Regions from separate parts of the Pseudoalteromonas sp. Cn5-37 genome, predicted to be linked through region 2. Evidence: predicted binding sites of a transcription regulator. Region 2 holds the regulator's gene; the other holds the start of a gene.
The links. Region 2 encodes NrdR, which represses ribonucleotide reductase genes. Its sites were predicted from a motif close to AAACACNANATNTNGTGTTT; they were not measured.
Positions count from the first base shown of each region.

Region 1: nrdA (class 1a ribonucleoside-diphosphate reductase subunit alpha) is a predicted target of NrdR. The motif match lies at 3,114-3,133, and genes of this name have one in related genera.

Region 1 covers NZ_JAKGBA010000001.1:358,644-362,991, reverse strand. The annotation lists gene nrdB (class Ia ribonucleoside-diphosphate reductase subunit beta) at 1-654, opposite strand, end outside; gene nrdA (class 1a ribonucleoside-diphosphate reductase subunit alpha) at 725-3,010, opposite strand; gene L1266_RS01700 (HAD family hydrolase) at 3,403-4,077, opposite strand; gene ubiG (bifunctional 2-polyprenyl-6-hydroxyphenol methylase/3-demethylubiquinol 3-O-methyltransferase UbiG) at 4,077-4,348, opposite strand, start outside.
Region 2 covers NZ_JAKGBA010000003.1:20,053-24,400, forward strand. The annotation lists gene ribBA (bifunctional 3,4-dihydroxy-2-butanone-4-phosphate synthase/GTP cyclohydrolase II) at 1-239, opposite strand, end outside; gene L1266_RS06710 (riboflavin synthase) at 282-935, opposite strand; gene ribD (bifunctional diaminohydroxyphosphoribosylaminopyrimidine deaminase/5-amino-6-(5-phosphoribosylamino)uracil reductase RibD) at 940-2,079, opposite strand; gene nrdR (transcriptional regulator NrdR) at 2,082-2,531, opposite strand; gene glyA (serine hydroxymethyltransferase) at 2,638-3,894, opposite strand; gene L1266_RS06730 (hypothetical protein) at 4,255-4,348, shown strand, end outside.

The DNA of each region.
Region 1 (4,348 bases), on a different contig from region 2:
AGCAAATGAACAAGCAAAACTTACATAGAAACGAATCGCTTCTAAGATGTTAACCGACATCATTGCAAGGTAAAGTTGCTTTTTAAGGTCAAACAAGCTGACTTTAACTTCTTCACCGTTGATCACATGTTTACCTTCACCATATAGGTTGTAAACAGAAATCATGTTAATTAAATCATCGTAGTACTTAGTTACCGCATCAGCACGCTCACTGATTTTTTCGTTGCTTACGATATCATCAAAGATAAGTTCAGGAGATTGCGTAACGTTACGAATAATGTGCGTGTATGAACGGCTGTGAATGGTTTCACTAAACGCCCATGTTTCAATCCAAGTTTCTAACTCAGGAATAGACACAATTGGTAATAACGCAACGTTAGGTGAACGGCCTTGTACACTATCAAGAAGCGTTTGATATTTTAAGTTACTTAAAAATATGTGCTTTTCGTGTTCTGGTAACGCTTGGAAGTCAAGACGGTCTTTACTTACATCAACTTCTTCAGGACGCCAAAAGAACGAAAGTTGCTTTTCGATTAGCTTTTCGAAGATAGGGTACTTTTGTTGGTCGTAACGTGACACGTTTACCGTTTGGCCGAAAAACATCGGTTCTTGTAATTGGTTATTATGATTTCGGCTAAAAGTTGTATATGACATAGTGATTTCTCAAAAAACAGTCAGGACAAAGCGGGCTAATGAGCCCGCTTTTGTTATGTTATTAATTTAATTAGATTTTACAAGCGCCGCCTGCACAACCGTCATCTTCTACCTCTGGTGTTAACTCATCTTGAGAGTCTGATGCACCATCACGTGTGTTGTGATAGTACAGGGTTTTAACACCAAGTTTATACGCAGTCAGTAGGTCTTTTAATAGCACCTTCATAGGTACTTTACCGCCTTCGTACTTAGATGGATCATAGTTAGTGTTTGCAGAGATCGTTTGGTCAACGAATTTTTGCATAATACCAACCAGTTGTAGGTAACCATCGTTTGAAGGAATATCCCACAGTAGCTCGTAGTTATCTTTCAGATTCTCATAATCTGGCACTACTTGCTTTAAGATACCATCTTTACTTGCTTTAACGCTGATATGACCACGTGGTGGCTCGATACCATTTGTCGCGTTAGAGATTTGCGATGATGTCTCTGAAGGCATAAGGGCAGATAGCGTTGAGTTACGCATACCGTGCTCTTTAATGCTCTCGCGTAATGAATCCCAATCTAAGTGAAGAGGCTCATCACAGAACTGATCTAGGTCACGTTTGTAAGTATCTGTTGGCATAATGCCTTGAGAATACGTTGTCTCGTTAAATTTAGGACACGCACCACGTTCTTTCGCTAACTCATTTGATGCTTTCATTAGATAATATTGAATTGCTTCAAATGTCTTGTGAGTTAGGGCATTTGCACTGCCATCTGAGTAGCGCTTACCATTTTTTGCTAAGTAGTACGCGTAGTTAATAACACCAATACCTAGCGTGCGACGACCCATAGTCGCGTTTTTCGCCGCAGGAACAGGGTAGTCTTGGAAATCAAGTAAGTTATCAAGGGCACGTACTGCAAGTTCAGCAAGCTCTTCTAATTCGTCAAGTGACTCAATTGCACCTAAGTTAAACGCCGACAGCGTACAAAGTGCAATTTCACCTTCTTCATCCATTACATTGCTAAGTGGCTTAGTTGGTAATGCAATTTCTAAACATAAGTTAGATTGACGAATTGGTGCCACAGTCGAGATGAATGGGCTGTGCGTATTACAGTGGTCAACGTTTTGTAAGTAGATACGACCTGTGCTGGCACGCTCTTGTGCAAACATTGAGAATAACTCAATCGCCTTAATACGTTTTTTACGAATTGACTCGTCTTGCTCGTATTTGATGTATAGCTCATCAAACTTCGCTTGATCTTCAAAGAATGCATCGTATAGACCCGGTACATCTGATGGGCTAAATAATGTGATGTAATCGTCTTTGATTAAACGGCTATACATTAATTTGTTGAACTGCACACCGTAGTCAAGGTGACGTACACGGTTATCATCAACACCACGGTTGTTCTTAAGAACAAGTAGGTTTTCAACTTCTAAGTGCCAAAGTGGGTAGAACAACGTTGCTGCGCCGCCACGAACACCACCTTGTGAACAACTCTTAACCGCTGTTTGGAAGTGCTTATAAAACGGAATACAACCTGTATGGTACGCTTCGCCGTTACGAATAGGGCTACCAAGGGCACGGATGCGACCGGCATTAATACCAATACCTGCACGTTGCGAAACATATTTAACAATCGCAGACGATGTTGCATTAATAGAATCTAGGCTATCACCACATTCAATAAGTACACATGAGCTGAACTGACGTGTAGGGGTACGTACACCTGCCATGATAGGTGTCGGTAATGAAATTTTGAATGTAGATACTGCATCATAAAAACGCTTGATGTAATCAAGGCGTGTCTCTTTTGGATAATCAGAGAATAAGCTTGCAGCAACTAAGATATATAAAAACTGTGCACTTTCGTAGATTTCACCAGTAACACGGTTTTGAACTAAATACTTACCTTCAAGTTGCTTTACAGCAGCGTAGCTGAAGTTTAAGTCACGGTTGTGATCAATGTAAGCATCTAACTCGTCAATTTCTTGCTCGGTATAATCAACAAGTAGGTGTTGATCATAACGCTTGTCTTCAACTAATTTGGTGATGTGATCGTATAAGCGCGGCGGCTCAAATTGACCATATGCTTTTTTACGTAAATGGAATACAGCTAAGCGAGCAGCGAGGTATTGGTAATCAGGCGTATCTTTAGAGATCTGATCAGCTGCAGCTTTGATGATTGTTTCATGAATGTCATCGGTACGAATGCCGTCATAAAATTGAATGTGTGATTTTAATTCAACTTGTGAGACAGACACATTCTCTAGACCTTCTGCGGCCCAAGCGATCACGCGATGGATCTTATCTAGATCAAGTGACTCTTTACGGCCGTCACGTTTGCTTACAGATAGCTGTTGGTTCATAGTTTTGCCTGTATTCCTTGGGAAATTTTAGTTGTAAGACAAAGGTATTCTTTAATGTAATTATTATTATTCAACACCAAGATAAACTAATTGAATAACATTTAGCCACAATATCTGGTGTTGTTTAAATTGCAGATCACAAGATAGTGTGGTCTGAGTTGTTTTGCAAGGGATAGAATTGCCCCAATTTGTGGATAACTATTGGATAAGCGCATTGTGTTAGTAACCATTAACCTTTGAACATTCATAGACGACGAAATTTGTAGAAATCAACAAAAGATCCAGAAAATTTACCGTTTTGAAAAATAAATTTTGACTGATTTTTTTATCATCAATGAATGCTCAAAAGTAAATCAAATCACAATATATGGTGTTTCAATTATCAAATAACACTATATATGGTTTAAACCATCAATCGGCGTTTGCCAATTGAAATCCGCTTGCCAGCCAAGTGCAGCGTCTATACTGGGTATATAACCCCATAACGCTGTTGCGCTGTACATATTGGCCGCTTTTGCAGCTTGAATATCACGTTCAGCATCACCGATGTATAAACAACGGCTCGGATCAACATCTAAGATCTCAGCAGTGTGTAATAGTGGATCCGGTGATGGTTTTGACACAGCTAATGTATCGCCACTCACAACTGCCTTCGCATCACGCAAGGAGGGAATAGCCTGCACTAAGGGCTCAGTTAAAAAGCCGGGCTTATTAGTCATAATGCCCCACTTAATATTGTTTTGCTCAAGTGCAATTAAAAGCTGTTCGATGCCGTTGAAGCATTTACTGTGCACAGCAATATCTTCGGCGTAATAGTCAAGAAGCTGCTGGCGCAAGGCGAGTTGTTCAAGTTCGGGCCATTTATCCCCAAACCCTACTTCTAATAATGCTTTTGCACCGTTAGACGCAGCAGGGCGATAAACATGCTCAGCAACAGGCGCCACATTGGCGTCTGCTAACACGCGGTTTAATGCACCACCTAAGTCATCCGCGGTATCGAGTAGTGTGCCATCTAAATCAAAGATAAACGCATCAAAATCGATAGAGGGTGTTTGCACACCACTCATTAGGCTAGTTTCTCAAAGTGCAGGATGTAATTAACACTTACATCATCATTTAAGCTGTACTGCTTAGAAAACGGGTTATAGTGAAGACCGGTACTGGCGCGTACTTTTAATCCTGCTTCTTCTGCCCATGCAATAAGCTGCGCAGGTTTGATAAACTTTTTATGGTCATGCGTACCTTCAGGCACCATTTTTAAAAGCTTTTCAGCACCGACAATAGCAAACAAGTAGGCTTTTGGTGTTTTATTTAATGTTGAAAAGAACACATCAGCGC
Region 2 (4,348 bases):
GCTGCACCGTTATTTTTAACCATCAGTGGTAATTCTAACTGCTGACAACGCTCTTGTGTCATTGTTAAACAAATTAAACCACGGCCGTGTGTTGCCATAAAGTTGATGGCATCAGCACTGATATGTTCTGCCGCGATAATTAAATCGCCTTCATTTTCTCGGTCTTCATCGTCCATTAAAATAACCATTTTACCGGCTTTAATGTCATCGATAATTTCTTGCGCGCTGTGTAAATTCATAATGTGCCCATGAGAGTATGATTAATAGTGACGTATCTTTGCTTACTTAATAAAGCCAGCTTGTGCGAGCAAGCTCATTGATATGTCTGAACGGGAAGGTTGTTCAGCCCCTTTAATTAGGCGCTCTAAATAGCGAGCAATCTGGTCAACTTCTAAGTTCACCTGAGTACCCACCTGAAATTCTGCAATCGTTGTTTGCTCAGCAGTATGTGGAACAATCGTCAGCTTAAAGCGATTTTGCTCAACCTCGTTGACGGTTAGGCTAATGCCATCAATACACACCGAGCCTTTGTACGGAATGTACTTCATTAAATCATTGTCAGTACTTAACCAATACTCAGTTGCACGAGCATTAGGACTAATACTTTCGACAGTCGCAATACCATCAACATGGCCTGACACTAAGTGCCCACCTAGGCGAGAAACCGGTTGCATAGCTTTTTCGAGGTTAACTGTTTGCCCTTTTTTATAATGTGCAAACCCAGTTAAGCTAATTGTTTCGTTTGATAAGTCAGCACTAAAACCATCGCTATGTTTAGCGACAACCGTTAAACACACACCATTGGTGGCAATACTGTCACCGAGCTTGACGTCTTCCATATCCAAATTAGCGCTTTGAATACGAATAGCTAGATCGCCTTGCTTTTGTGTTAGTTCAACAATTTTACCTGTTGCTTCAATAATTCCAGTAAACATAGTGCTACTCTTTATTTTCAATTTTTGAGGCTTGCTTTGCTTTTGTCGCTGTTAAGCGAATATCGTCGCCAATCATCACTGTGTCAGTAAAGGTCAGTTCAGTGATATCACTCATCATGGTGACTTCTGCAAAGTTTAGTAAGCTTTTGCCCATATCACCTACTAACTTAGGGGCAATATAAACAATATATTCGTCAATTAAATCTTGCTCGGCAAACACCCCAGCAAGGGTTGCCCCCGCTTCGAGCCAAATATGATTAAATTGTAGTTCAGCAAGACGCTTTAAAACCGCCGATAAATCAACTTTATTGTTAACTGCTGGCACCACTTCGTGTTTAACAAAGTGAGGCCACTTGGTGTGATTATCAAGCGAAGTGGTAAAAATTATTACCGGGCTCTCGATGCTGAATAACGCAAGCTCAGGCGTTAACCTGTTTTGTGAGTCAATAATGATTCGGGTTGGTTGGCGCAAAGGCAGCGAGGTTGGCATGGTAAATGGCAACTCATCAACACGGACATTGAGTTTTGCATTATCAGTAATAACGGTGTCTGCACCGGTTAAGATACCGCAGCTTTGCGCACGAAATGCTTGCACATCTTGGCGCGCTTGAGGGCCTGTTATCCATTTACTTTGACCGTTATTTAGCGCAGTTTTACCATCTAAACTACACGCCATTTTACAGGTTACATATGGCAACCCAGTTTCCATACGCTTTAAAAAGCCTTTGTTTAAGTCGCGCGCTTGTTGCTCAAGTAAGCCAGATGCCACACTAATACCAGCGTCAGCTAATATCTGCAGGCCGCGACCACTTACCGCAGGGTTTGGGTCAACCATAGCAGCAATCACCTTGCTTACACCCGCAGCTTTTAAACCTTCGGCACAAGGCGGAGTGCGTCCATAATGACTACAAGGCTCTAAAGTGACATAGGCAGTGGCGCCCTTTGCTTTATCGCCAGCTACAGCCAACGCATTCACTTCAGCATGGCCCTGCCCTGCGATTTGATGAAACCCTTCGCCGACTATTTCGTCATCTTTAACCAGTACACAGCCAACATTCGGGTTTGGCGTGGTAGTAAAACGGCCGTGTTTAGCAAGCTCAATGGCACGCGCCATGTAAACAGTATCAAGTTCTGTAAACGACATGATTAATCACCTAAACGAGCGATTTCTTCTCCAAACTCGCGAATGTCTTCAAATGAACGATAAACCGATGCAAAGCGCACATAGGCTACTTTGTCGAGTTTTTTCAGCGACTCCATGATGCATTCGCCAATTAAATGGCTAGAGATTTCACGCTCACCGGTAGCACGAAGTTGAGATTTAATGATGTTAACGACTTCGTCGACCTGCTCAGTGCTCACTGGGCGTTTCTCTAAAGCGCGATGCAAGCCATTCAGTAACTTGTCTTCGTTAAATGGTTCGCGGCTACCGTCTTGCTTGATGACTCTTGGCATCACAAGTTCAGCGCCTTCAAAGGTGGTAAAGCGCTCATGGCATTCGTTACATTCACGTCGACGTCTCACTTGGTGACCACCGCCAACAAGTCGAGAATCAATTACTTTAGTATCTTTTGCGGTGCAAAAAGGGCAATGCATAGGGTTCTAGTTCCGTTTATAAAAAACAAAAAGGCCGCTTAGTAAGCGGCCTTTATGATAGCAAAAAACAACGCTATTGTTATCTTAATTACGGTTTAACCAGTAATTAAGCGTAAACTGGTAATTTTTTACAGATAGCTTTAACTTTCTCTTTTACTTCTGCTTGTACTGACTCATCGTTGATGTTGTCTAGTACGTCACAGATCCAGCCAGCAAGCTCTTTTGACTCAGCTTCTTTGAAACCACGGCGAGTAATAGCCGGAGAACCAATACGAAGACCAGACGTTACAAACGGTGAACGTGGGTCGTTTGGTACTGAGTTTTTATTTACAGTGATGTTAGCGTTACCTAGAGCAGCGTCAGCATCTTTACCTGTGATATCTTTATCGATTAGGTCTAGAAGGAATAAGTGGTTGTCTGTTTTACCAGAAACAACTTTGTAGCCACGCTCTTGCAGTACTTCAACCATAGCTTGAGCGTTCTTAACAACTTGTGCTTGGTACGCTTTGAATTCTGGTTGTAAAGCTTCTTTGAAAGCAACCGCTTTAGCAGCGATGATGTGGCATAAAGGACCACCTTGACCGCCAGGGAATACAGCGCTGTTTAGTTTTTTGTAGATCTCTTCATCACCACATGCAGAAACGATTAGACCGCCACGAGGACCCGCTAATGTTTTGTGAGTTGTTGTTGTAACAACGTGTGCGTGAGGGATTGGACTTGGGTATACACCCGCTGCGATAAGACCAGCAACGTGAGCCATATCTACGAATAAGTATGCGCCAACTTTATCAGCGATTTCACGGAATTTAGCCCAGTCAACAACGCCTGAGTATGCAGAGAAACCAGCGATGATCATTTTTGGCTTGTGCTCTAATGCAAGCGCTTCAACTTGAGCATAATCAATTTCACCTGTTTCGTCGTTTAGGCCGTATTGAATTGCATTGTACGTTTTACCAGAAAAGTTAACGTGTGAACCGTGAGTTAAGTGACCACCATGAGCTAAGCTCATACCTAGTACTGTATCGTGCGGCTGAAGAAGTGCTTGGAAAACAGCTGCGTTTGCTTGTGAGCCCGCATGCGGTTGAACGTTAGCGTAATCTGTGCCGAATAATTCGTTTGCACGGTCAATTGCTAATTGCTCAACAACATCAACATGCTCACAACCGCCATAGTAACGTTTGCCTGGGTAACCTTCAGCGTATTTGTTGGTAAGCTGAGAACCCTGCGCTTCGAGTACGCGTGGGCTACAATAGTTTTCAGACGCGATCAGTTCGATATGCTCTTCTTGACGAGCCGTCTCTTTAGTGATGGCTGCAAATAACTCTGGATCGAAATCCGAAATATTCATGCTACGTTCTAACATGGGGTCTCCTAAGGCAACGTGTATGGTGTTTTTTGAAGGCTGTATTGTACGCTTAAAACGCACTTTTGCCTATCTTGTAAAGATGAACATATTTAAACAGGGATTGAATTTATTTCACAGTGTTTTAATAATGATATTTTTTTATTGATACATAATAAAAATTTATAGATTTAAAATATTTCATAGATATTTAAAATGTTATTTCAACGAAAAACCGCCCGATTAAATTGCGTTTTTATAGGGACAAACTAAGCTTATAGGACTAGTCAATATCAAGGATGGTATAAGTACATGTTAGCTAAACCAATATACGAATTAGTCCCCTACGGATATTTTTTTCTTGGCATAAGCTGTATCGCATTGGCAAATAATTATGTGCCAACTCTCATCGGTGTAATCTTATTTTTATTAGGTGCTAATATTTGGCGGATGCGTTCAGAAGCCAGAAGAACCG